Regions from separate parts of the Alteromonas sp. ABH4_453 genome, predicted to be linked through region 1. Evidence: predicted binding sites of a transcription regulator. Region 1 holds the regulator's gene; the other holds the start of a gene.
The links. Region 1 encodes FNR, which switches genes on or off when oxygen is low (the NO sensors DNR and NnrR bind a similar motif). Its sites were predicted from a motif close to TTGATCTAGATCAA; they were not measured.

Region 1 (12,272 bases):
ATTTCTTCATTGACGGAGATCAAGCTTAGGTAGTTTATGGTATCTTTTTGTAATTAAAAACCTTATCATCCGCGTACCAACTGGCTTGGAGACAATAATTATTACTCTTTCCGAGCTCGGTGTGAAGCGTTATTCCTTAGCTGATACACGTCTCGACCGTACTATTCCGGCAGTTGGAGACCATAGTTCATTTGAAGTGGAAGATTCATTAAAATGAGTGAAATAAGCCAAGCACAACCTGACTACAATTATAAAGTAGTTAGGCAATTTACCATCATGACCATAGTCTGGGGTATCATTGGTATGGGCCTAGGGGTATTTATTGCCGCGCAATTATTTGCACCTATGCTTAACTTTGACACACCATGGCTAACATTCTCACGTTTGCGTCCGTTGCACACTAACGCCGTTATTTTTGCCTTCGGCGGCTGTGCGCTATTTGCAACGTCGTACTACATCGTTCAGCGTACCTGCCAGGTAAGACTGTTCAGTGACAAACTTGCCGCATTTACCTTCTGGGGTTGGCAAGCCGTAATCGTTTTAGCAGTTATCACCCTGCCTATGGGTTTAACCAGCTCGAAAGAATACGCTGAACTAGAATGGCCAATTGATATCCTTTTGGCACTGGTTTGGGTCGCTTATATCATTAACTTCTTCGGAACCCTAGTAATCCGTAAAGTTTCGCACATTTACGTGGCGAACTGGTTCTTAGGTGCGTTCATGTTAACTGTTGCAATTCTTCATATTGGTAACAGCATGGCTATTCCGGTGTCTTTCACTAAATCGTATTCACTGTACGCAGGCGCAGTAGACGCTATGATGCAGTGGTGGTACGGCCACAACGCGGTAGGCTTTTTCCTAACTGCGGGCTTCCTTGGTATGATGTACTACTTCGTACCTAAGCAAGCTGGTCGCCCGGTTTATTCATACAGACTTTCAATTGTTCACTTTTGGGCACTTATCTCTCTGTATATCTGGGCCGGTCCTCACCACCTTCATTACACTGCCCTACCAGACTGGACTCAGTCACTAGGTATGGTGATGTCTATTATCCTATTCGTTCCATCTTGGGGTGGTATGATTAATGGTATTATGACGCTATCTGGCGCGTGGCATAAACTTCGCACCGACCCAGTATTGCGTTTCCTTATTGTTTCATTGTCTTTCTACGGTATGTCTACCTTCGAAGGCCCAATGATGGCAATCAAGACCGTTAATGCACTGTCTCACTACACTGACTGGACAATTGGTCATGTACACTCTGGTGCTCTAGGTTGGGTTGCAATGGTTTCAATTGGTTCAATTTACCACTTAATTCCAGTGCTATTCGGTCAGCGCGCTATGTATAGCACCAAGCTAGTTAACGTACACTTCTGGTTCGCAACTATCGGTGTTGTTCTATACATCGTAGCAATGTGGATGTCTGGTGTACTACAGGGTCTAATGTGGCGTGCAGTAAATGCTGACGGTACGTTAACCTATAGCTTTGTTGAGTCATTAGAAGCGTCTAAGCCTTTCTATGTGGTTCGTTTCATTGGTGGTTGTTTCGTGGTAGCAGGTATGCTTGTTATGGCATACAACACATGGAAAACCGTTCGTGCACCTAAAGGCAGTATCGCTGCAGACCCAGCGACTCAGCCGGCGTAGTAAAGGAGACGAATAATGAAAAACGCACATGAGTTAATTGAAAAGAACGTCGGTCTGTTAACGGTATTAATCCTTATCGCTATCAGCTTCGGTGCCATGGTTCAAATAACGCCGTTGATGTTTCAACAGCAAACCATGGAACCAGTAACAGGCTTACGTCCATATACCGCGCTTGAGCTTGAAGGCCGTGATATCTACATCCGTGAAGGTTGTGTAGGTTGTCACAGCCAGATGATCCGTCCATTCCGCGCTGAAACAGAGCGTTATGGTCACTACAGCGTTGCTGGCGAATCAGTATGGGAGCACCCTTTCCTTTGGGGTTCTAAGCGTACTGGTCCTGACCTAGCACGTGTTGGTGGTCGTTACAGCGACGAATGGCACCGAGTTCACCTGCTTAATCCTCGTAACGTAGTACCAGAGTCGAATATGCCAGGTTTCCCTTGGCTTGCGGAAAACACGCTTAATGGCGAGTTAACAGCTGAAAAAATGGAAGTATTCCGTGGCTTCGGCGTTCCGTATACCGACGAAGATATCGCGGGTGCGAAAGCGGCAGTACAGGGCAAAACGGAAATGCAGGCCCTTATTGCTTATCTACAATCTCTTGGCACACATTTGAAATAATATGGACCAAGGAATTGTAGGCAGCATTTTTACTGTCATCGTCTTTGTAAGCTTCATCGGTGTTGTGTGGTGGGCGTTTAGCAGCCGCAACAAGAAAAAATTCGATGAAGCTGCAAACCTAGTGTTTGCAGACGAAGAAAAAGAAAAATCAAAAGAAGATTAGCAGGAGTCTCGAACTCATGAGTATGTTTTGGACAATTTGGATTTCAGTGATAACCCTAGGGTTAATCATTGGTTGCTACTTCCTTCTTCGCTGGTGCCTTTCTAACAAGACTGGCGTAGCTGAAGGTGAGTCAATGGGCCACGAATTTGATGGTATTGAGGAGTTGAACAACCAACTTCCTCGCTGGTGGACAATTATGTTCTACATGACCATCGTTTGGGGCTTTTTATACCTAGCGCTTTATCCTGGCCTAGGTGCGTATGAAGGTATTTTGGGTTGGAAGAGCTCTAACCAAAATATTCAATCGCTAGAAGAGTCAGCTCAGGCGCGTATTGATGCTAAAGAGCAAGGCTACCTAGTAGAATATGATCGTGAACTAGATTTCGCTGCCGAGAAGTTCGATCCGATCTTCGAAGCGTATGCACAAGTTCCTGTTGAAGAACTGGCTAAAGACCCAGAAGCAAATAAAGTAGGTCAGCGTTTGTTCCTACAAAATTGCTCTCAGTGTCACGGTTCTGATGCACGTGGTCAAAATGGCGGCTTCCCTAACCTAACGGACAACGACTGGTTGTACGGTGGTTCAGGTGCGAAAATCGTTGAAACTCTTACGCTTGGTCGTAAAGCAGCTATGCCAGCATGGCTAGATGCTATGGGTGAAGACGGTATCGAAGAAGTGGTTAACTACGTACTTAGTTTAAGCGGTCGCGATGTGGACCCTCAGCTTGCAGAAGCAGGTAAAGCTCGTTTCGCAGCGTGTGCGGCTTGTCATGGTATGGACGGTAAAGGTAACCAAGCACTTGGTGCACCAAACCTTACTGACAATATCTGGCTATACGGCGGCAGCCACAGAGCGGTAACAGAAACGCTTACTTACGGTCGTAACGGTGTAATGCCTTCATTCAAGAAAACCTTGGGTGATGACAAAATTCACGTTGTTGCAGCGTATGTATACAGCCTTTCAAATGATTAATGATTTAAATCATTAAATATCTTAAAAAGCCTCGTTACTACGGGGCTTTTTTTATGAGAAAATACAGCGATATAGACAGCAATACAGAAAGTGTCGTTGCGAACACATTTTGTGCGCATTAAACCAGTGTCCCCAACACTATATTTATTGTTATTAACTGATGTAGCAATAATAAATATGTTGTTAGCGACCTTGCTAGTGAAGTAAATACGAGAAAGATTTCGATGAATAGACCCTGGTATAAAGAGTTCTGGCCCTGGTTTTTAATTGCCGTACCTATCATTACACTCATCATGGGTGGCGTGTTGTTAAACCTTGCTATTAGTACCGAAGATAGCCTGGTGGTAGACGATTACTACAAGGAAGGAAAAGCAATCAATGCCCGTCTGGACAAAGAAGCCATAGCCCGCCGCATGAATATCACCACTGATTTAACCATTGAAGATGGAAGCATAGCGCTGCAATTTCATTCGGGGATTCCTCAAGAAGGTAACGCGGTTAAATTAAGTTTCTATCACGTAACGCTAGAAGAGCGCGATGTTAGCGTTTTATTGAGTCGCGACGCTAACGGTATTTATCGCGGCTTTATTGAAGAAAACCTTGACGGTAAATGGCGCATATCGCTGACGCCGATTGATGATAGCTGGAAAATTCAAAACACGGTCTATCTGCCCCACACTGGCAAAATGAAATTCAATCCATAATGACAAAGCACGACTGTTACCATTGCGGCTTGCCTATAGCGAGTCCAGACAATGGGAAATTTACTACTGTCATTTTAGGGCAACAACGAGACATGTGTTGCCCTGGCTGCTTAGCGGTAGCTGAAGCGATCGTTAACAACGGCCTTGAAGACTATTACCAGTTTAGAACCGAACCGGCGCAAAAATCTGACGACGGTATTTTAGAAACGTTAGATAAGCTAAAAGTCTATGACGACCCTTCCCTTCAAGAAGAGTTCGTGTTTGAAGAAGGTCAGGACAAGCAGATTCAATTAACCCTTGAAGGTATTACGTGCGCTGCGTGTGGCTGGCTTATCGAAAAGCAACTGTCGAAAGTTGAAGGGATAAAGCAAGTCGCGGTGAACGTTCAAGAGCGCCGCGCTTTAGTTACTTGGTCACCGTTTCAAATAAAGCTTAGTCAAATTCTGTCTACGCTAAAACGCATTGGCTACATTGGCTCACCGTTTCATCCCGATGAGCACGAAGCCAGCTATAAACGTGAGCAAAAAACATTTCTTAAAAAGCTAGGCCTTGCAGGTATTATGACTATGCAGGTTATGATGCTGATGACAGGGCTTTACTTTGACTGGTTTGGCGCTATCGAATTAGAAACTCGACAGTACTTTTACTGGGTTGCCCTTACACTCACCACCCCGGTTGTGCTGTATTCTGGTAGCACATTCTACGTTGGTGCAGCTAAAGCGCTGAGCGCACGAACAGTTAATATGGACGTACCCGTTACGCTCGCCATATTCGGTACTTACATTGCTGGAATTCGTTCTACAGTATTAGAGCAAGGTGAAGTGTATTTCGAATCCATTTGTATGTTTATTTTTCTGCTGTTACTTAGCCGATTCTTAGAACATCGCAGTCGTCATCGCGCCGCACAGATCTCTGCCAATATGATGCAGTATGTGCCCGTATCAGCGACCAAACTAAATCCGGATGGCAGCCTAACCGAGTGTCTGGCTAAGCAGCTAAAAATTGACGACGTAGTGCTAGTGAAGCCTGGTGAAACAGTCCCCATTGATGGGGTGGTAACCGACGGCAACGCAGCGGTTGACGAATCTATGCTTACCGGCGAGTTTAACCCCGTGCGTAAGTCAAACAGTAGCCCGGTTTACGGCGGCACGGTTTGTCAAGATGGTACGCTAACCATTACGGTTACGCAGACCCTTAAAAATGCGCTGGTGAATCAAATTGTACGACTGCAAGCAAGTGCCATGGCGAGTAAACCTAAAGCAGCGCAGATAGCCGATAATTTTTCTCGCTATTTCGTTACCGCGGTATTGCTGATTTCGGCGTTAACCTATGGCTTTTGGGCGTATCAGGGTAGCGACGAGGCATTCTGGATCACCATATCGGTGCTGGTTGCAACCTGCCCTTGCGCATTAGGGTTGGCCACGCCATCAGCGTTAACCTGCGCTATGGCAAAGTTAAACAGACAAGGTATTTTACTAAAACGCGCCGATGCTTTAGAGCAAATTACCGACATCGATACCATTGCACTAGATAAAACCGGTACGCTTACACAAGGTAAATTCACTATTTCAAACGCCTGGTATGCTGACGGCGTAGATAGTGACAGCGCGTTTTCCATCGCCCGCGCTTTGGAATCACGCTCTGAACATCCGATTGCCAAAGCCTTTAGTGACGGTGTCACCTTTAGTGATGATAGAGCTAGAGAGAATACTGCCTCTAGCGGCAGTGCTGACGCTATCGATAATACGGTACACAAAGTAACTAATTTTACCGTTACGCCAGGAGGCGGTATCAGCGGTGAGATCAATGACACCTTGTTTTCTATGGGATCTGCAGCATTCTGCGTTCACGAATCACAGATAAAACTCATTGATGAATTCCCTTCAGCTAACGTGTTTCTCACGGTTAAGGGGCGCATTATGGCGGCGTATGAAGTAAAGGATTCACTAAGAGAAGATACGCAAGAAACTCTCGATATATTAGCTGCAAGCCATACCCTCGCCGTTTTAAGTGGTGATACACAGCAAAACGTTAATGCGCTTACCGCACCATTGCCAATTTTGACCGCTAAAGGTGGCCTAACACCTGAGCAAAAGTACGAAGCCGTTCAAGCTATGCAGCAATCTGGCGCGAAAGTGATGATGATGGGTGATGGTATTAACGACGCGCCCGTTCTTGCCAGCGCTGATGTGGCAATTGCAGTAGGTAATGCCACAGACGTGGCTAAAACTGCCGCCGACGTGATACTGCTTGGCGATCAGCTGCTTTCTGTACCAGAACTTATTCGAACTGCGCACCAAGTGAAGCAAAAAATAAGGCAAAATATTGGCTGGTCGGTAGGTTACAACGTTTTAATCTTACCTTTCGCCGTATCAGGCTTACTTTCACCGTGGATGGCTGTTGTTGGTATGTCGTTAAGCAGTATCATTGTGGTCACAAACTCAACGCGACTTTTGAGCAAATAGCATGAGTATTATTTACGTACTAATTCCAATCGCCATCATCATTGTTGCCGTCGCTATCGTGATATTCTTTTGGGCGGTGAAAACCAATCAATTTGAAGATTTAGATCGCCAAGGTTATAGCATACTGTTTGACGATGATCTTCCGCCAGAAGAAAAAAAGCTAGCTGAGCAACGCAAGCAACTTCAAGACAGTAAAGTAGACAAAAGCCAAGCGCCACATGGAAGGGATTAACTACTTCTCTGCGTTTCTTATCGGCTTAGCCGGCGGAGTTCACTGTGTGGGAATGTGCGGTGGAATTGTCGCTGCGCTAAGGATGGTATCGCCTAAAGGCGCTTCAGCATTACCCTATACCCTTGCCTATAACATGGGACGTATAGTGAGCTACACCATCGCCGGAGCAATAACCGGGGCACTTGGAAAAATTGCAGCAGATTATATACCTCTTGCCAACTATGCCCTTTCCCTACTTAGCGGAATCATGTTGCTTCTACTGGCGTGTTATTTAGGGAAGTGGTGGACTGGCTTAACGGTGCTGGAAAATGCGGGTAAAGGCCTATTTTCTAAAGTCCAGCCGCTTTCAAAGCGCTTTTTGCCATTTAAGACCCCATTCAGTGCGTTACCTTATGGTTTTATTTGGGGTTGGCTTCCTTGCGGTTTGGTGTATTCCACACTTACCTGGTCTCTCGCGGCGGGTAATGCGCTAGAAGGCGCTGGTATTATGTTCTTCTTCGGTTTGGGTACATTACCCACCTTGCTCGCCGCAAGCGCTGGTAGCCAATATATTGTTCGAAGTTTTCAACATAACCATTTTAGACAAATTATTGCAGTAATAATGGCCATATATGCCGCTTATCTTATCCATGGCGCAATCGTTTAAAAATGGGTGTATCATTGTCGAGTATTCTTTTATAGAGCGTGCATTATGAGCAAAGGAAGCCAATTTTCTATTCACTGTCAAAACTGTAGTTTCAGTCACCTGTGTTTACCGGTGGCGTTAAACAAAACAGAAATCGAATCTCTTGACGATATTATTGAACGCAAGAAGCCGCTTCATAAAGGTGACACACTGATTCAAACTGGTGATAAATTCCGTTCTTTATTTGCAGTAAGAACCGGTTCATTTAAATCATTTGTGACTAATACCGAAGGTGAAGAACAGATTACCGGTTTCCACTTTCCTGGTGACATTATCGGTTTCGATGCATTAAGAGAGAACAAACACCAAAGCTATACCTCTGCGTTAGAAACTGCCATGGTGTGTGAGCTTCCCTACGAGACCCTCGACGAAATGTCAGTGCAATTTCCTAAGCTGCGCCACCAAATCATGAGCTTCATGAGCGCTGAAATAAAACAAGATCACGACATGATCATGCTTTTAAACAAGCGAACCGCAGAAGAGCGTTTATTGTATTTTATATCACATCTTTCTCAGCGCTTTGAAGAGCGTGGCTTTTCCCATAGAGAATTCCACTTAACCATGACGCGCAACGAAATTGGAAACTATTTAGGGTTAACGATTGAAACGATTAGTCGTCTGTTAAGCCGTTTTCAAAAAGACAACATCATAAAAGTAGACGGCAAGCTTATTACTATTTTGGATTTCGATAGACTAAACACCAAACTAGCGGCGCTTAACGGCCCAAGCGTTGTCTGCGGTTAGTCCTTTTTAAGTGTTAAATATGGCGCGCACTAAGCGCGCTTTTTTGTGACCTGTGTTAGCCACCTATCTAACCTTTCAGCACCACGCCGGTTGCGCCTTATTTTATTCAAATCACTAAATTCACTCATGGTCGGCTCGTAAAATTCTTGATCTAAAACAACTTACGTTTTTCCCAATGTCGTTTATAGTTAGTATTAGAAAGCTTCGATTTCGACAGCCACTACTAAATTTCGTAGTTAGGGGGACGTTATGATTGAGTGTAAACGAATTCTGGCCGTGGTAGATGCCGAGCGCGATAACCAACCTGCACTAAGCCGTGCTTATGAACTCGCTTCAAAAACAGGCGCTTCAGTTACCGCCATGATGGTGGTATACGACTTATCTTATGATATGACGACCATGCTTAGCCCCGATGAGCGCGCGTCAATGCGCGATGCAGTCACAAAGGAGCATGCAAAATGGCTTGCCACCCACTTAAGAGAACAAGGATTCACTGAAACTGATATCGTTGTAGAATGGAATAATCGCGCGTATGAATCGATTATTTACTACACCCTAAACAATCAGATAGATTTAGTAGTAAAGGCAACCAAAAAGCACGACGATCTTGCTTCTGTTATTTTCACTCCCACCGACTGGCACTTAATGCGTAAATGCCCTCGCCCAGTGTTGCTCGTTAAAGAGCACGACTGGCCAGAAGGCGGAGAGATTATTGCTGCAGTAAACGTAGGCAGTGAAGACGATGAACATGCCGCACTAAACGATAAGCTCACCCTTATTGCTAACGACTACGCCTCTTTATTGAAAGGCAGCGTAAATTTAGTCAACAGTTACCCTTCTACTCCACTTAATATCGCGATAGAAGTACCTGAATTCGACCCCGACACCTATCATGACGCGGTAAAAAGCCATCATTTGAAAGAAATGCGCAGCCACGCACTAAAATACAGTATTCCAGAAGACAAATGTGTAGTGAAAGAAGGCTTGCCTGAAAAAGTTATCCCGCAAGTGGCAAAAACACTGGATGCAGAACTGGTTGTTATTGGTACCGTTGGCCGTGTGGGCATTTCAGCGGCCCTAATTGGTAACACTGCAGAACACGTGATCGACGAACTCAATTGCGATGTGCTTGCTATTAAGCCAGATGGATTTGTGTCGCCGTTGTCGGTGTAATCTTTTCATCAGTACCTCATAGCCCGTGTTTGCCGTTACTTAGCGGCCAACACGGTATGTCACCAACAAATTTAACTTCACAAGCATGGTCTCGAAAAGCCGCTTTAATGTATAATGGTGGCTTTATCACAAACCAAGCTAGTTAATTATGAGTTTAGGCACAAACAGTGCTGACGCGTCGCCATTAAATGCTGCGCAAAGTAAGCAAAAGTACAACTTCAACAAACTTCAGAAACGACTTCGCCGCAATGTGGGTAAAGCCATTGGCGATTTCGGTATGATTGAAAACAACGACAAAGTAATGGTGTGTTTATCTGGCGGTAAAGACAGCTACACCATGCTAGATATTTTATTGTTTTTAAAGAAGATTGCGCCTATTCACTTTGATATCGTTGCGGTTAATCTTGACCAAAAGCAGCCTGGTTTCCCAGAACATATCTTGCCTGAATATCTAGAAAGCATTGGCGTTGACTACAAAATTGTAGAAGAAGACACCTACTCTATTGTTAAAGACAAAATTCCAGAGGGAAAGACGACTTGCTCTCTCTGTTCTCGCTTGCGCCGTGGTATTCTGTACCGCACGGCAAAAGAGTTAGGTGCGACTAAAATTGCATTAGGTCATCACCGCGACGACATGCTAGAAACGTTTTTCCTCAATATGTTTCATGGTGGAAAGCTTAAGTCTATGCCGCCAAAGCTAGTCAGCGACAACGGTGAACACATCGTTATTCGTCCATTGGCGTACTGCACAGAAAAAGACATCGAGAAATATTCTCAGGCCGCTGAATTTCCGATTATTCCTTGTAACCTTTGTGGCTCACAAGAAAATTTACAGCGCCAAAACATCAAAGCAATGCTTCAAGACTGGAACCGTCGCTTCCCAGGTCGTATAGAGTCGATGTTCCGTGCGCTTCAAAACGTGGCCCCTTCACACCTTGTAGACAGTAACCTTTATGACTTTAAATCGATTGCCACTCAAGACGGTCCCGTAGAAGATGGAGATATCGGGTTCGATGAACCTGCTTTCACTACAGAAAATAGTACAGACTTCAGTGTTGAAAATAATACTATTGAAGTTATAAACATTATGGAACCGAAGTAAATGAAAATTGGACTTGCGTTAGGTGCCGGTGCCGCAAGGGGCTGGACTCACATTGGCATCATTGAAGCATTAGAAAAACTCGGCGTAAAAGTTGACGTTGTAGCGGGATGCTCTATTGGTGCCTATGTTGGTGCTGCCTACGCAAGTGGCAAGCTGGAAGGGTTGAAAGAGTGGGCCTGTTCACTTAGCGACTGGCAAGTGCTTGCGCTTATGGGAGTTGGGCTTAGGCGCGGTGGCATCGCTAGCGGCCAAAAAGTTTTCGACAAGCTTGCCAGCGAGTTTTGTGTCTCTTCTTATGAAGAAATGCTGAAGCCCTTTGCGACGGTGGCAACTGACCTCTATACCGGCCGTGAAGTGGTATTTAACTCAGGTCCTATTGGCGACACTATTCAAGCATCGTGCGCTATTCCAGCGCTCTTTGCGCCCGTGGCACATGGCGATCGATGGTTAGTTGATGGCGCCGTTGTTAATCCCGTCCCCGTGAACTTATGTCGTCAGTTAGGCGCAGACTTCGTGATTGCGGTTAACCTCAACGCTGATTTTCGTCCACTTCGCTTGGAGAAATTAAGGCAGGATCACGAGGAAAACCAGCGTAAAACAGAAGACTTTTTTACTAAAAGCCAAAACGTATTGCGCCAATGGTTTTCGCCTGATAGTAAAGATGATAAAGCGTCAGAAGAAAGTGAAGAGCAGCTTCAAGTCAATGCTTCTGAAGATGTGAATACCGAAGAAAGCATAGCCTCTGATGTTATTGAAAAAGTAGAAGAAGAATTTACCGAAGTACCGGCTAAAGTGAATAAGCGAAACCCACCGGGAATTATGAGCGTTATGAGCAGTTCACTTGAAATACTGCAGGCTCGTGTTACTCGCTCACGTTTAGCCGGCGACCCGCCAGATATACTAATAGAACCGCAGCTTACTGATGTAGGTATCATGGAGTTTCATAGGGCGGAAGAACTGTGCGCAAAAGGCGAAGAAACCATCGCCCGTGTTGCAGAGCAAATTAGGTATCAGTTGCTTACCTGATACCCAATTCCTTAGCTGGTGATTAACTTGACGCCATAGCGGTCACGCGCAGCGGCGCATGAGGTAACGTTAAGCCTTTAGCGTCGTTGATCCAATCTTGTTTTAGATGCAACACGCCATTATTAATTTGCACACCTTGTGGTGTAATGAAGTCTAAATTCTTGTCATCAAACTGAATCATCAAGCCTTTTACCGAGGGCATCATGAAAGACAAGAAGCTTCCCATTTCATTAAAGAAAGCTTCGTATTGACCATACAAAAAAGTAAGGTCGTCTTTTGTGTAATACTGCTTTAGATATTCCGCTTTGGTTTCAAGCTGCACCGACATATCACAAACGTTAGCCCGCTCGTCTAAGTCAATTCGAACCAGTGCATTAGCCAGCTTCAGTGCTTTCTCTGTAGGTACAGTAAAACGCCCCTCTTCAGTTACCTCTAAAGGCATCGTTTTCTTATCAGTAACAATAGATGCTTCATTAACCGCACATAAACGCCCTTCGCCAACACGGACAAAACCAAAGGCAAACTGAAGCGCTTGGGTATCTTCATTGTCTAGTTTTTTAACATGGCTGTAGAAACGGCTGTACTCAACGTCTATCGTTTCAGCAGCTACGGATGAACTGCCAACACCTATAAACAGAGATGAAGCAAAAAATAAAGCAGCGCGTATCATTCGGATAAAAACTCCTCGTTAAATAGGATCATAGTTTGAAGCTCTTCAACATAAGCGGCTCCACGCTCGG
Region 2 (12,272 bases), on a different contig from region 1:
CCGAAAAAGCGCTCTGTTAAGTCATGTGAAAGTTGAATCAGTAACCCAATTTGAGCGGGGGCTCTTGGAGTGCAGATAGCTGTTCTTTAAGGGCAAGTATTTGGCCTTCCCAGTATTTATCTTCAGCAAACCAAGGAAATGCCCGAGGGAACGCAGGGTCTTCCCAACGACGAGAAAGCCATGCCATGTAATGCACCATGCGCATTGCGCGAAGGGGCTCAATAAGTGGCAACTGTGCAGTGTCAAACGGGTGAAACTCTTCGTATGCTTCAACCAAAGTATCGAGCTGCAAAAGCTGTTGTTGGCGGTCGCCGCTTAGCATCATCCACAAATCTTGGATAGCAGGGCCCATGCGGCAATCATCTAAATCAACGAAGGTCGGACCGTCGCGCCACAGTATATTGCCTGGGTGGCAGTCACCGTGAAGTCGAATACTAGATGTTGGCTTATACGCTTTTTTCGTGGCATCAATAACGGGGTTAAGTATGGCAAAAAATGCTGTCTTTAAATGCTCTGGCAAAAGTGTACTTTGCGTAAGCACCTGCTTCGGTTCATCGAGGTAACTTTCAATATCAATCGAGGGGCGATGTGCAAACCCTTTAGCATGGGCCACGCGGTGAATACGGCCAATGAAACGCCCCATCCATTCGAGTTGATCAAGGTTGTCATTTTCGAATTGCCTGCCGCCTACCGAAGGAAATAACGCAAATCGATAGTCAGTTTCGGCCACGGTGTGGTGATGCAGCGTGCTGCCATTGAGAGAAATGGGCGCAGCCAATGGAATTTCGTTATCGATTAGCTCTGCAGCAAACGCGTGTTCTTCAAGAATTTGAGCGTCGGTCCATCGACCTGGGCGATAGAATTTTGCTACATAGCGCTGACCGTCTTCAGCCAAAAACTGATAGACGCGGTTTTCATAACTATTTAGTGCTAGCAAACCGCTTTGAAGAAAAATGCCCTGACTTTCCAGGGCATCTAATATGGTGTCTGGGCTAAGCCCAGAGAATGAAAAATCTGTCATCGATAAAGGAACTTAGTTGGCTCATCAACAGTAACCGTTTCCCCATCAATTGTGGTGGTTACACTGATAAAAATATCGGTAACCGTATCTTCCAGATTATAGGCGTCAGTTGCAACTGAAATTGGCGTGCTATACACCGCACCGCCTTCAACTGTTACAGTTTGCTCACCTATATACTCGTAGTCAGGCAGACCTTTTACAGCAATAGAGTAGGTTTGGGTTTGCTGTGTTTTGTTAAGTACTTTTATTGTATAGACGTTCTCAATTAGCCCTTCATTCGTTTCGCGGTATAGGGAATTTCTATCGCGGATAATGTCGACTTCGGTGGGGCTGCGCATCCAAATATTAGCGAATAGCAAGCCGGTCATAACAACAAGTACGACAAAATACCCAATTAATTTAGGGCGCAATATATGAGTTTTACCGCCAGCAAGTTCTTCTTCCGAGGTAAAGCTTATCAGGCCTTTGGGATAGCCCATCTTGTCCATAACGCCGTTACAGGCATCAACACAAGCACCGCAGTTGATGCATTCGTATTGAAGGCCGTTGCGAATATCGATACCGGTAGGGCAGACTTGAACACATAAATTACAGTCAATGCAGTCACCTAAGCCTTTTTCCTGCACCTGTTCGTGACTGAGCTTTCGAGGGCGTGGGCCGCGCTGTTCGCCGCGTTTTGCATCGTACGATACGGTGAACGTATCTTTGTCGAACATGGCTGACTGGAAACGTGCATAAGGACAAATGTGCGTGCACATAATTTCACGCATATAGCCTGCATTACCGTAGGTACAAACTGCAAAAAAAATAACAGAGAATCCTGCCCAGAAACTGGTATTTAATGTTACAAAATCAACAAACAGTTCATCAATTGGCGTGAAGTAGCCAACAAAAGTTAAAGCAGTGAGCAGTGCTACTAATACCCAAGCGGTATGTTTCGCCGTTTTACGCAAAAACTTATCTGCATCCATTTTACGCGCATCTAGCGCTATACGTTTATTGCGCGGGCCTTCGAACTTCTCTTCGAACCAAGTATAAATGTATACCCAAGTTGTTTGAGGGCACATAAATCCGCACCACACACGACCAGCGAAAGTGGTGACAAAGAATAGTGCAAAGGCGGAAACAATGAATATATAGGCCAGTAAAGTGAGGTCTTGAGGCCATAAGGTTAGTGAGAATATAGTAAATCGCTGCTCGCCAATATCAAGCAGCACGGCTTGGTGGCCGTTGTACTGAATCCACGGAATGATGGCGAAAAGACCCAAAAAGAAGAGGCCAAACATGCGTCTAAAGGTCTCTAAAGGGCCTTGTACTGCTCGCACATAAATACGACTACGAGAATCGTGGCGTTTTCCCTCAGGTGTGCCCTTGGGTTTATGTACTTTTACCGGCGTGACGGTCTTTACCGGTATTTGTTCATTCATAACTTAACCTTATGTGACGTAACAAACTGCCTGTGCAGTATAACTGCGTTCAACACGTCATATTTAATATAGATCAATAATGCGACGTATGGTCTACCTTTTTAAAGTTTCAGTCAATACTGAAACTTCAGAAGGTTTTCCATTCATTTGGTTTTAACGAGGTGTAATAGAGTTTTGATGTAAAACTTTACAAACAGCTGTTGCAAGCTAACTTACAAAATGTCAGATATAAATGTCATATTCGCGGCAATTTAAGTTGCGAGCAATCAGTCGTTCAACGTGAATTGAGACTTTTAAGGTTTGTAGATCAAAGCCTAACCGTCCCTATATATACCAGCGTATAGATTACTGTATTTATTCACAATCAGTTATCGAACTACTATTAACGCCAATATTATGGTTATTTAGCGCCCAAATCATGTACAGTGGACGTTGTTATAATGTAATTTGGCAAAAAAATTGAGGGCATATTGTGTCTCAATCCGCCCCATTTGGGTGCTATTTGTTGTGAACGTTCGCCGAAATTAGCTGAGAAGTCATGTTTAGGTTCTTTATTATCGCTGCTGAAATTATTGTTTTAATAATTGTGCTGCGATCTCCTTTTGTTCAGTATCTCTTTGAAGATATTCAAAACTCTGTTTCCGACTGGCTGGTGTCTATCGCCACTCTTCCAGAGCGCAAAGAACTGCAAAGTTTACAAGATAGAATAAATATACAGCTTAGCCCTTTAAAGCCATACCAGCAGAGTTACGTTAAACAAATCACAGCCGATAGCGCTAGCGTGAAACGTTTCCACCACACCTATTGTGAGAATGACGATATAAACCCAAATTTTACGGGAACTAAACGCGCTAAGTTATGCCTAATCATTAAGCAGTCGCCAGTTATGCAAGTTGCACAATGACATGAGCCTTTTTGTAGGAAATATGCTGCGTTAATAGCGCTAAATTAATTTCTCTCGTCACGCTTGCTAACCCGAAGTTAAATCGACTGAATTTAGGAGCATGAAAGTGAATAAATTACGTACTTTTTCTTGTTTAAGTTGCGCCGCAGCAATAGGGCTTCTTGCCGTTTTTGTTCCCACTCAAGCCGCTGAGGTTAAAATTACGTGGGAAGAGCCGGAGTCTTACAGTGATGTGAGGCCGACTAACGAATCTCGTAAACGCTTTCGAGAGCGCACGTTAAAAGAGCTCGAATCGCATATCGTTGAATTAGCCAGTGAATTGCCAGAATCGCAGGTATTGTCTATGACGGTAACGAACGTTGATTTAGCCGGCCAAGTGTGGCCGAGTCAATTTGTGGGATTTGGCAACGGCGCAGGCAGCGACGTGCGTATCATTAAGCGCATTGATATTCCTAGAATGACATTTAGTTACTCGTTAGCTAATGCCGACGGTCAAGTCATTTTAAGCGGTGAAGATGTAAAACTTAAAGATATGGATTTTATGGAATCGAATATACGTCGCAATCGAACGGAATCGCTATCCTACGAAAAAGCCATGCTTAACGATTGGTTTTCAGATACGTTTTCAACACAAGTAGCGGCGAACGACTAACGCATTCGTTCAAATCACAATAAAAGAGGTCACATATAGTGACCTTTTTTGTGTTTATAACCCTCATTTTACGGGCTATAAAAATACAAGCTACCTACAGATAGTCAAACTCATTACCTGATATTGCGAGCGTGCTTTCAGGGCCAGCTTTGTATGCGGCTTTATGCGCATCGCGACGTACTAAGATACGTTCCATGTAAAAGTCACGTGTCTTCATCTTAGACGCTGCAAGTACCGCGTTACCTGAAGCTTGTGCTTTGTCGGCCATGCTGTACCACAGCACACCAATCAACGAATAAGCGCTGTACGCTAGGTAATCACAAGCAGCTGCCGCAGCGGTAGTGGCATCCATACCTAAGCAATCGGCTGAAGATGCACGCCAGTCATCAAGAATACCTTGAGCCAGACCCTTCGCCTCACTGTCTTGAATGTCGCTAGCTAAAGCATTAAACGCATTATAGGTCGCTTCCATCATTTGACCGCCGTCTCGGGTAAGCTTACGACCAATAAGGTCTAGCGCCTGAATACCATTGGTGCCTTCATATAACATAGCAATGCGCACGTCGCGCATAAGTTGTTCCATACCCCATTCACGAATAAAGCCGTGACCACCAAATACTTGTACACCTAGGCTGGTGGTCTCAAGGCCCATATCCGTCATAAAAGCTTTACAGATAGGCGTTAAAAACTGAAGTATCTTGTCGGCATCTTCTTTTTCTTGACCTTCACCAAGCTTCTCAACGTCCATAAACTTGGCATAGAAAAGTGAAAGCGCACGACAGCCTTCAATCAGTGATTTCTGCGTAAGTAACATACGCGCTACGTCAGGTTGAAAGACGATCGGGTCTGCTTTGCCTTCTGGATTTTGAATACCCTGAGGTGCGCGAGACTGAACGCGTTCGCGGGCATAGGTCAGCGCGCCTTGGTAAGAGGCTTCTGCCGCCCCTAAACCTTGCAGACCTACTTGGAAGCGTGCATCGTTCATCATGGTGAACATACATGCCAGGCCTTGGTTTTCTTCACCAACAAGGTAACCCGTTGCACCGTCAAAATTCATCACACAAGTCGGGCTCGCTTTGATCCCCATTTTGTGTTCGATGCTTCCCACTGACAAGCTGTTCGCCTCGCCAGGCTCATTGCTGGCATCTGGAAGGAACTTGGGCACTAAGAATAAGCTGATACCCTTAACGCCTTTAGGGGCGTCAGGTAGACGAGCTAGAACAAGGTGAATAACGTTCGAACTCCAGTCGTGATCACCTGCGGTAATAAAGATCTTATTACCAGTGACTTTATAGCTGCCGTCGCCTTGTGGCTCAGCTTTGGTACTAAGCAAGCTCAAATCTGTTCCTGCGTGAGGTTCGGTCAGGTTCATGGTACCTGTCCACTCACCGCTGATTAGCTTAGCAAGGTAGATATCTTTTAATTCTTTACTGGCGTGCTTAGTAACCGCAAGTGTTGCGCTTTCAGTAAGCATGGTGGTTAAACGCCAGCTTAAGTTCGCCGCGTTTAGCATTTCGTGAACAGGCACAGCCATGGTGTACGGCAAGTCTTGCCCGTCGTACTCGGCAGTACCTAGCATTGCATTCCAGCCGTTAGCAACATATTCCTGATAGGCATCAGCGAAGCCTTTAGGCGTGGTAATGCTGCCGTCTTTTAGCGTACAGCCTTCTTCATCGCCTTCACGGTTAAGAGGGGCAACCACATCCAAAGCAAACTTTGCACCCTGTGCAATAATTTCGTTGGCAAGTTCGCTATCAAAGTCGCTGATACCGAGCTTTTCGTAGTGAGCATCAAGTCCAAGCCAGTCTTTTAACAAGAACTGAAAATCAGTCGTAGGGGCGTGGTACAGAGGCATGGAAGACTCCTTTTTCAAACAAGTGTTTTAATTTTGTCTATTATAGTCACAAAAAGCGTAGTCCGAATAGTCCGTTAAAGGAAAGTTAATAATAAATTTGGGTGATGTGGGTAATGATCTATACGGACTGATATGAGAGAAACACATAGGTTTACCAAGGCTCGTTGACTTTTAATGTGCAGCAAAGGTCATACAGGCTCTGGTGATGATGCCTGACGCATTGATGTTAATATAGAAAAGTGAACTCAAGTGGTAAGCTCGCTTGCAATTCAAATTCTCACTGGCATGCTTAGCCTACATTGAAATAACCCGTTCACATACGCACAAGCAACACGGTACATAAAAACATGAATTCAGAAAGCGCGAAGAAAAACCTTAAACATAGCAGTGATGATGCGCAGCTCCCTGTTTGCATTGTAACGGGGGGAAGCTTGGGTATCGGTTTTGCGGTATGCAAGTTGTTTAGCCAAAACGGTTATCAAGTCATTAATTTAGATATCAGAGATTTTGAAGAAGCGTTACCTAATGCTGTTTGGAAGCCGTGTGATGTAAGTGTTGTGCGCAATATTGAAGCCGCGGTGAGTGAGGTTATTCGTTCTTATCAACGTATAGACGCATTGGTGTGTAATGCCGGTATACATGTTTCGGCAACCATTGAAGACACTGATGAAGCGCTGCTTGATAAGGTAATAAACTTGAACGTAAAAGGGGCGTATGGCGCGATTAAGTCTTGCCTGCCAACCATGAAAGAGCAGGGCAGCGGCGCGATTGTGGTGATGGGCTCAGATCAGTCCTTTGTTGGAAAGCGCAATTCGTTCGCCTACGGGGTCAGCAAAGGTGCGTTGGCGTCTATGGCGAAAACCACCGCACTTGATTACGCACCCTATAATATTCGCGTTAATGCGGTATGCCCGGGTACCATCGAAACACCGCTATTTCACAACGCCATTGATAATTACGTGGCACGTTCTGGGGCAGATAAAAATGAAGTAGTAGCCGAAGAAGCCGCTGCGCAGCCTATTGGACGTTTGGGCCAGCCTGAAGACGTAGCTGAACTGACTTATTTCCTATGCAGCAACAAAGCGTCGTTCATCACGGGCAGCTTGTATGCGGTGGATGGGGGCTACACAGCACAATAGATGGACTGAATAGAAAAGCAACGCGAAATGCCTTATCAGCAATAGCATAAACCAAGGTTTTAAAGACAAAGATGAGCAAGCCTTCAATCACTTGGATAGACCCTCATATCCACTTTTTTGCCTTAAACGAAGGGCACTATGATTGGCTAAAGCCTGCCAATGCCCCCTTCTGGGCAGATAAAAAAGCGATAGCAAACCATACTACAGAGCACATGCTCTATCGCGCTTCGTTAGGGCAGTTAGGCGGTTTTGTTCACATTGAAGCGGGTTACGATAACGAAAGGCCCTGGCGTGAAATTGCGTTCTTGGAGCGTCATTGTACGTTGCCATTTGGTTCAGTTGGGTGTATCGACTTAACAGGAAATAATGTTGGCAGTCATATCGACAAGCTAAAGCGGTACCACTCAATACGTGGGCTTCGTCACATATTAGATGACGATGCTAAAGTACTTTTACGCACCCCTAAAGTTAAATGGGGGCTTCATCATATGGCGTCGCAAGGCTTGTCTTTTGAAGCGCAGTTAAATCTTGCAGATAGCAATGCTGTGCATGCGCTGCTAACGGTATTAGAACAAACACCCTCGCTAAAAGTGGCTGTAAACCATACCGCAATAGCGCCGATTGATGTAAATAGCTTTGCGTTTAAGACGTGGCGGCAGAATATTCGTGACTTGAATGAAACGCAGCAAGTTGTGTTTAAGTTCTCGGGATTAGAAATGCAAGATCGCCGTTGGCTGTGGTCGCGTGCGTCTTATATTTTTGAAACCTTGTTAAGCACAGTTGGCACAAATCACATTATGTTTGCCAGCAACTTCCCGCTGTGTCAGTGGCGAATGCCGTATGCCGCGCTTTGGCAAGGGTTCATTGATATGACAACGCCGCTTTCTGTAACGCAAAAAGCGGCGCTGCTGTACGAAAATGCGAAGCAGTGGTACGACATCGCATAAAGTTAGCTTAGTTGAGCTGCTGAACTAGCCTCGGGTTTATTGCCTTCAATAAACCCATTGAGTTTCAGTTTTATTTAAGCTCAGTTACCGTCATGTGCGGCGAGCGATAAACCACCTCATCGTTTAGATCGATACCAATTCCCGGTGTGTCAGGCGCTTCAATGAAGCCGTTTACTGGCTGAGGATCTTGAATGCAAAGTTCACGGTTCCAGTCTTTAATAGCGTAGGTATGGTGCTCGTGAATTAAAAAGTTTGGAATAGCCGTTTCTAAATGTAGGCTTGCGGCTGTCGCAACAGGGCCTCCGCAAACGTGAGCCTGAATACGTACATCGTAAATGTCGGCATAGTCACACACCTTTTTCGCTTCGGTGAAACCGCCACAAAGGCCAACGTCAGGTTGAAGTACATCAATAGATTGGTCTTCAAGGTAAGGACGAACATCCCAGCGGTGGTACAAGCGCTCACCGCCCGCAATAGGCACATTCACGCTCTTCGCTACTTTGTCGTGAAGCTTCGAGTTAAGGTAATTCACTGGCTCTTCGTAATATAGGCAGCCAATTTCTTCAACGATGTCACCCAGCTGGATAGCCGTTGATGCACCTAATAAGCTGTGACATTCAAAGATGATGTCGCCATCTTCGCCCATTGTGTCTCTAATTGCCTGAAGGCGGGCTTTGAAAAGTTTAAGCTCGGGCTTAGTGAACAGTTTGGTTCTGTCGAAATGAGTGTTGCCATCTTTATCGTAAACGATGGGGTCAACTTTAACCGCATCATAACCATCTTTAAGTGCTTTTTCAGTGGCGCGAGCATAGTCTGCGGGGTCATTTAGCTTGGTTACTTCTTTGTCCCAATCAAACTGTAGCTGGCTGGCGTAGCTACGAAGCTTGCCATTAGTTTTGCCACCCAGTAATTCGTAAACCGGTAAGCCAAGCGCTTTGCCTTTAATGTCCCAAAGTGCAGTATCAATAGCGCTCATCGCAGCATAAATAACCGGGCCGCCGCCTAATCCCCAAAAACCTTCGCGCAGCATTCTCGACCACAGTAGTTCAGTGTGAAAAGGGTTAAAGCCAATTAGCATGGCTTCGGCAATTTCTTTAATCATGTGTGCAGCGGCGCTATGGCCCCAGTCATAAGCAAGCCCAGCTTCACCTACTCCGTTAATACCTTCGTCGGTGTAAACGCGCACGAAAACTGGGTTCCACTGAGGGCGCTTAGGGCATTCGATATCAAAAATTTCTACTTTGGTGACTTTCATAATGTATAAACAATTCCTGTTTGAAATAAGTTGGCGTTTAGCTGACTAAGCTAAATTATTCGCAAAAGCCCGGGTCTAGTTTGTAAGCTTTGCGAAGCATGGCAGGCCATGCTTTTTGTCCGCCTGTTTCGCCGCTGTGAACCACATTAGCCTGTGCGTATATGCCATCAATAATGCTTTGCGGTATCTCGATAACCTCTTCATTAGACTGCATCAGGGCAAGCTGAATTTCGCACGCTCGCTGCAAATCGTAAAAGCGCATAAAGGCGTCGCCAACGGTGGGGCCAAGGGTTAGACCGCCGTGATTAGGCAAAAGCATATGGTTAGTGTCGCCAAGGTCGTCCTGCAAACGTTTCTTTTCACTATCATCAACGGCTAGACCTTCGTAGGCGTGATAAGAAAGTGAAGGTAGCGAAAACATCGAATACTGGCTCCAGGGCTTAAGCCCGCCTTTAACCGACGCGACTGAGATTGTGGCTAGTGTATGCAGGTGGATAACGCAATGGGCATCGTGGCGCACTTCGTGGATAGCACTGTGAATGGTGAAGCCAGCGGGATTAATACCGTAAGGTGTATCGTCAAAGATGTTACCCTCTAAATCGACCTTAACCAGGTTAGAGGCGGTAACCTCGTCAAACGTCAGGCCAAAGGCGTTAACCAAGTAATGATCAGTGCCTGGTACCTTAGCTGAGATATGCGTGTAAATAAGGTCGCCCCATCGCATATCTGCCACTAACCGATAGCATGCTGCTAAATCGACACGAGTTTGCCATTCTTGTTCAGATACTTTGCCTTTAAGGCTTAAGGTTGGCAGTGAAAACAAGCCACTTCTCCTGTTTGTTTTATAGCGACAATTTACCAATACCCGCAACGATGAACAATGCTTTGTCAGCGCTGCTTTATATCGAATTGGGTATAGCCATCACGCAAGGGAATAAGATCGTCTGCAAACCTCAACGCATCGTGGTCTAGCCTAAACGGATCTGCTTTAACCAATCTTACTACCTCTAGTTTTGCCCATGATGGTGCATCGAAGGTGTCAGGAAGGCGTTCAATGCCAGCGTCTACATCGCAACCAAATATGACTAAGCCGTTAGAGGTCGTCGAGAGATACGCGCTAACTTCTACATTGAACCCAGTTTCTTCCCATGTTTCCCGGTGAGCGGTACAGGCAAGTGATTCATTCTTATCCGAGGTCCCGCCCGGAAAGTCTAATTTGCCAGACAGTCGATGTTCTACCATCAGTACCTTGTTGCCGGTTTTTATCAAACAGGCTGCGCCAGACAAAGATATGTTTGTACTCGCACCCGAGTGAAAGCTTTCTGATAAAAGCGCATCAGAAACGCGGCACATTGGAGAGGAGGGGAAGGGTTGTGAACATGCAAAAAGCGTTAAAACAGCAAATATAGCTGATAAGCGAAATAAGATGACCATTGATTTGGGTAAAATACTCAAGCGTTAGTTTGTAATTATTGTAAAAGCAATCAAAATTATCACGCTGACTCTACGCAAAAATAACACAACAAACAATAATAAAGCGGTACACAAAACAATGTTTGGGAAAGCTTACGTTTAACGTAAAGCGAATTTGTGTACTTGAGTATTCGTTGAGCGCTAAAAAAAACAAGCTTAATGGAATATTCTCTTATCAATAGGAAAGGCTATGTCTTCACGATTTTCGTTATCGCCCTTGTTAGTTGGCGCGGTGCTGCTTGCTGGCGTCGTGGCATATTTAAATATGCCCCAGGAAGAAAGTAAAAATAACGCTGGCGTAAGAGCCACACCTGTGAAAGCAGGGGGGGTGTCGTCTCAAGCATTTCCTATTACCATCGAGTCACTCGGTACGGCTACCGCGAACGAGTCGGTAAATATCACCGCACAAGTTACCGATACGGTAAAAACAATAAGCTTTAATGATGGCGATAAAGTCGTAGAGGGCGAACTTCTGGTGCAGCTCAACAACACAGAAGAGCGGGCTAGAGTTGAAGAGCTAAAGGCAAATATTGATGAAGCTAAACGTCAGTTTACCCGTATAGCTGACTTGCGCCAGTCAAATGCAACGTCTGAACAACTTCTCGACGAACAACAAGCCCGAGTGAAAGCGCTACAAGCCCAGTTAGACATTGCCTTGGCTCAGCTCAATGACCTCCAAGTTCGCGCGCCATTTAGTGGGTTTTTAGGAAACCGTGAAATCAGCATTGGTTCACTAGTACAGCCCGGAGACACCATTACTAGTTTAGACGACATTAGCCTCATCAAAGTTGACTTCAGCGTAGCTGAAAACCACCTTGCAAGCGTAGCCAAAGGGCAGTCGGTTAGTGCATCCTCAGTGGCTTATCCTGGGGAAGCATTTACGGGGAAAATCACCAATATCGACACACGCCTTGATCCCATTAGTCGCTCCATTCGCGTGCGCGCAACCATTGACAATCAAGACGGGCGCCTTCGCCCGGGAATGTTGCTTACAGTGGTGGTTGAAAAACGTGTTCTTAACGCCTTAGTCCTACCGGAAAAAGCACTAGTTCCAGTGCAAGATAAGCAATATGTTTATGTGGTTAAAGATGATGTTGCCCATCAAACAGAAGTGAAAATAGGCGAACGCCGCCCAGGGCTAGTGCAAATTGTTAGTGGGTTGAATGAAGGGGATGAAGTGATAACCGAAGGTACACTTCGCGTGCGCGATCAGTCTCCAATTAATGTGTTAAACCGCTAGGAGGCTCGCAGTCATGCTATTGTCAGACGTTTCTGTGAAGCGCCCGGTTTTTGCAACCGTCATCAATCTACTGCTGATTATTTTTGGTATCGTCGCTTTTTCTATGTTGAGTTTGCGTGAGTACCCAGACATTGACCCACCTATTGTATCAGTAAGCACAACCTATACGGGTGCCTCCGCTAATATAGTTGAAACACGCATTACTCAATTACTAGAAGACAGGATCTCTGGCATTGAGGGAATTAAAAACGTTACATCCACATCTCGTAATGGTCGCTCAGACATTACTATTGAGTTTAAGCTTTCTCGTGATATTGACGCAGCTGCCAATGATGTGCGAGAGCGAGTAAGCCGCGCGC

Region 2: the regulator FNR is predicted to act here: its motif matches at 2,512-2,525, upstream of ccoG (cytochrome c oxidase accessory protein CcoG).

Annotation. Positions count from the first base shown of each region.
Region 1 is NZ_JBSWXP010000008.1:26,104-38,375, reverse strand. It holds gene ccoN (cytochrome-c oxidase, cbb3-type subunit I) at 214-1,647, shown strand; gene ccoO (cytochrome-c oxidase, cbb3-type subunit II) at 1,663-2,268, shown strand; gene ACXAGV_RS15925 (cbb3-type cytochrome oxidase subunit 3) at 2,270-2,431, shown strand; gene ccoP (cytochrome-c oxidase, cbb3-type subunit III) at 2,448-3,401, shown strand; gene ACXAGV_RS15915 (FixH family protein) at 3,626-4,105, shown strand; gene ACXAGV_RS15910 (heavy metal translocating P-type ATPase) at 4,105-6,570, shown strand; gene ccoS (cbb3-type cytochrome oxidase assembly protein CcoS) at 6,572-6,802, shown strand; gene ACXAGV_RS15900 (sulfite exporter TauE/SafE family protein) at 6,789-7,448, shown strand; gene fnr (fumarate/nitrate reduction transcriptional regulator Fnr) at 7,494-8,231, shown strand; gene uspE (universal stress protein UspE) at 8,481-9,404, shown strand; gene ttcA (tRNA 2-thiocytidine(32) synthetase TtcA) at 9,553-10,506, shown strand; gene ACXAGV_RS15880 (patatin-like phospholipase family protein) at 10,507-11,532, shown strand; gene ACXAGV_RS15875 (DUF2987 domain-containing protein) at 11,555-12,202, opposite strand; gene ACXAGV_RS15870 (glucosaminidase domain-containing protein) at 12,199-12,272, opposite strand, start outside.
Region 2 is NZ_JBSWXP010000004.1:127,045-139,316, forward strand. It holds gene ACXAGV_RS09320 (serine/threonine protein kinase) at 38-1,021, opposite strand; gene ccoG (cytochrome c oxidase accessory protein CcoG) at 1,018-2,448, opposite strand; gene ACXAGV_RS09330 (hypothetical protein) at 2,987-3,352, shown strand; gene ACXAGV_RS09335 (DUF3016 domain-containing protein) at 3,459-4,004, shown strand; gene ACXAGV_RS09340 (acyl-CoA dehydrogenase family protein) at 4,099-5,859, opposite strand; gene ACXAGV_RS09345 (SDR family NAD(P)-dependent oxidoreductase) at 6,207-6,998, shown strand; gene ACXAGV_RS09350 (amidohydrolase family protein) at 7,070-7,945, shown strand; gene ACXAGV_RS09355 (mandelate racemase/muconate lactonizing enzyme family protein) at 8,016-9,200, opposite strand; gene ACXAGV_RS09360 (class II aldolase/adducin family protein) at 9,256-10,023, opposite strand; gene ACXAGV_RS09365 (NUDIX hydrolase) at 10,089-10,469, opposite strand; gene ACXAGV_RS09370 (efflux RND transporter periplasmic adaptor subunit) at 10,864-11,913, shown strand; gene ACXAGV_RS09375 (efflux RND transporter permease subunit) at 11,927-12,272, shown strand, end outside.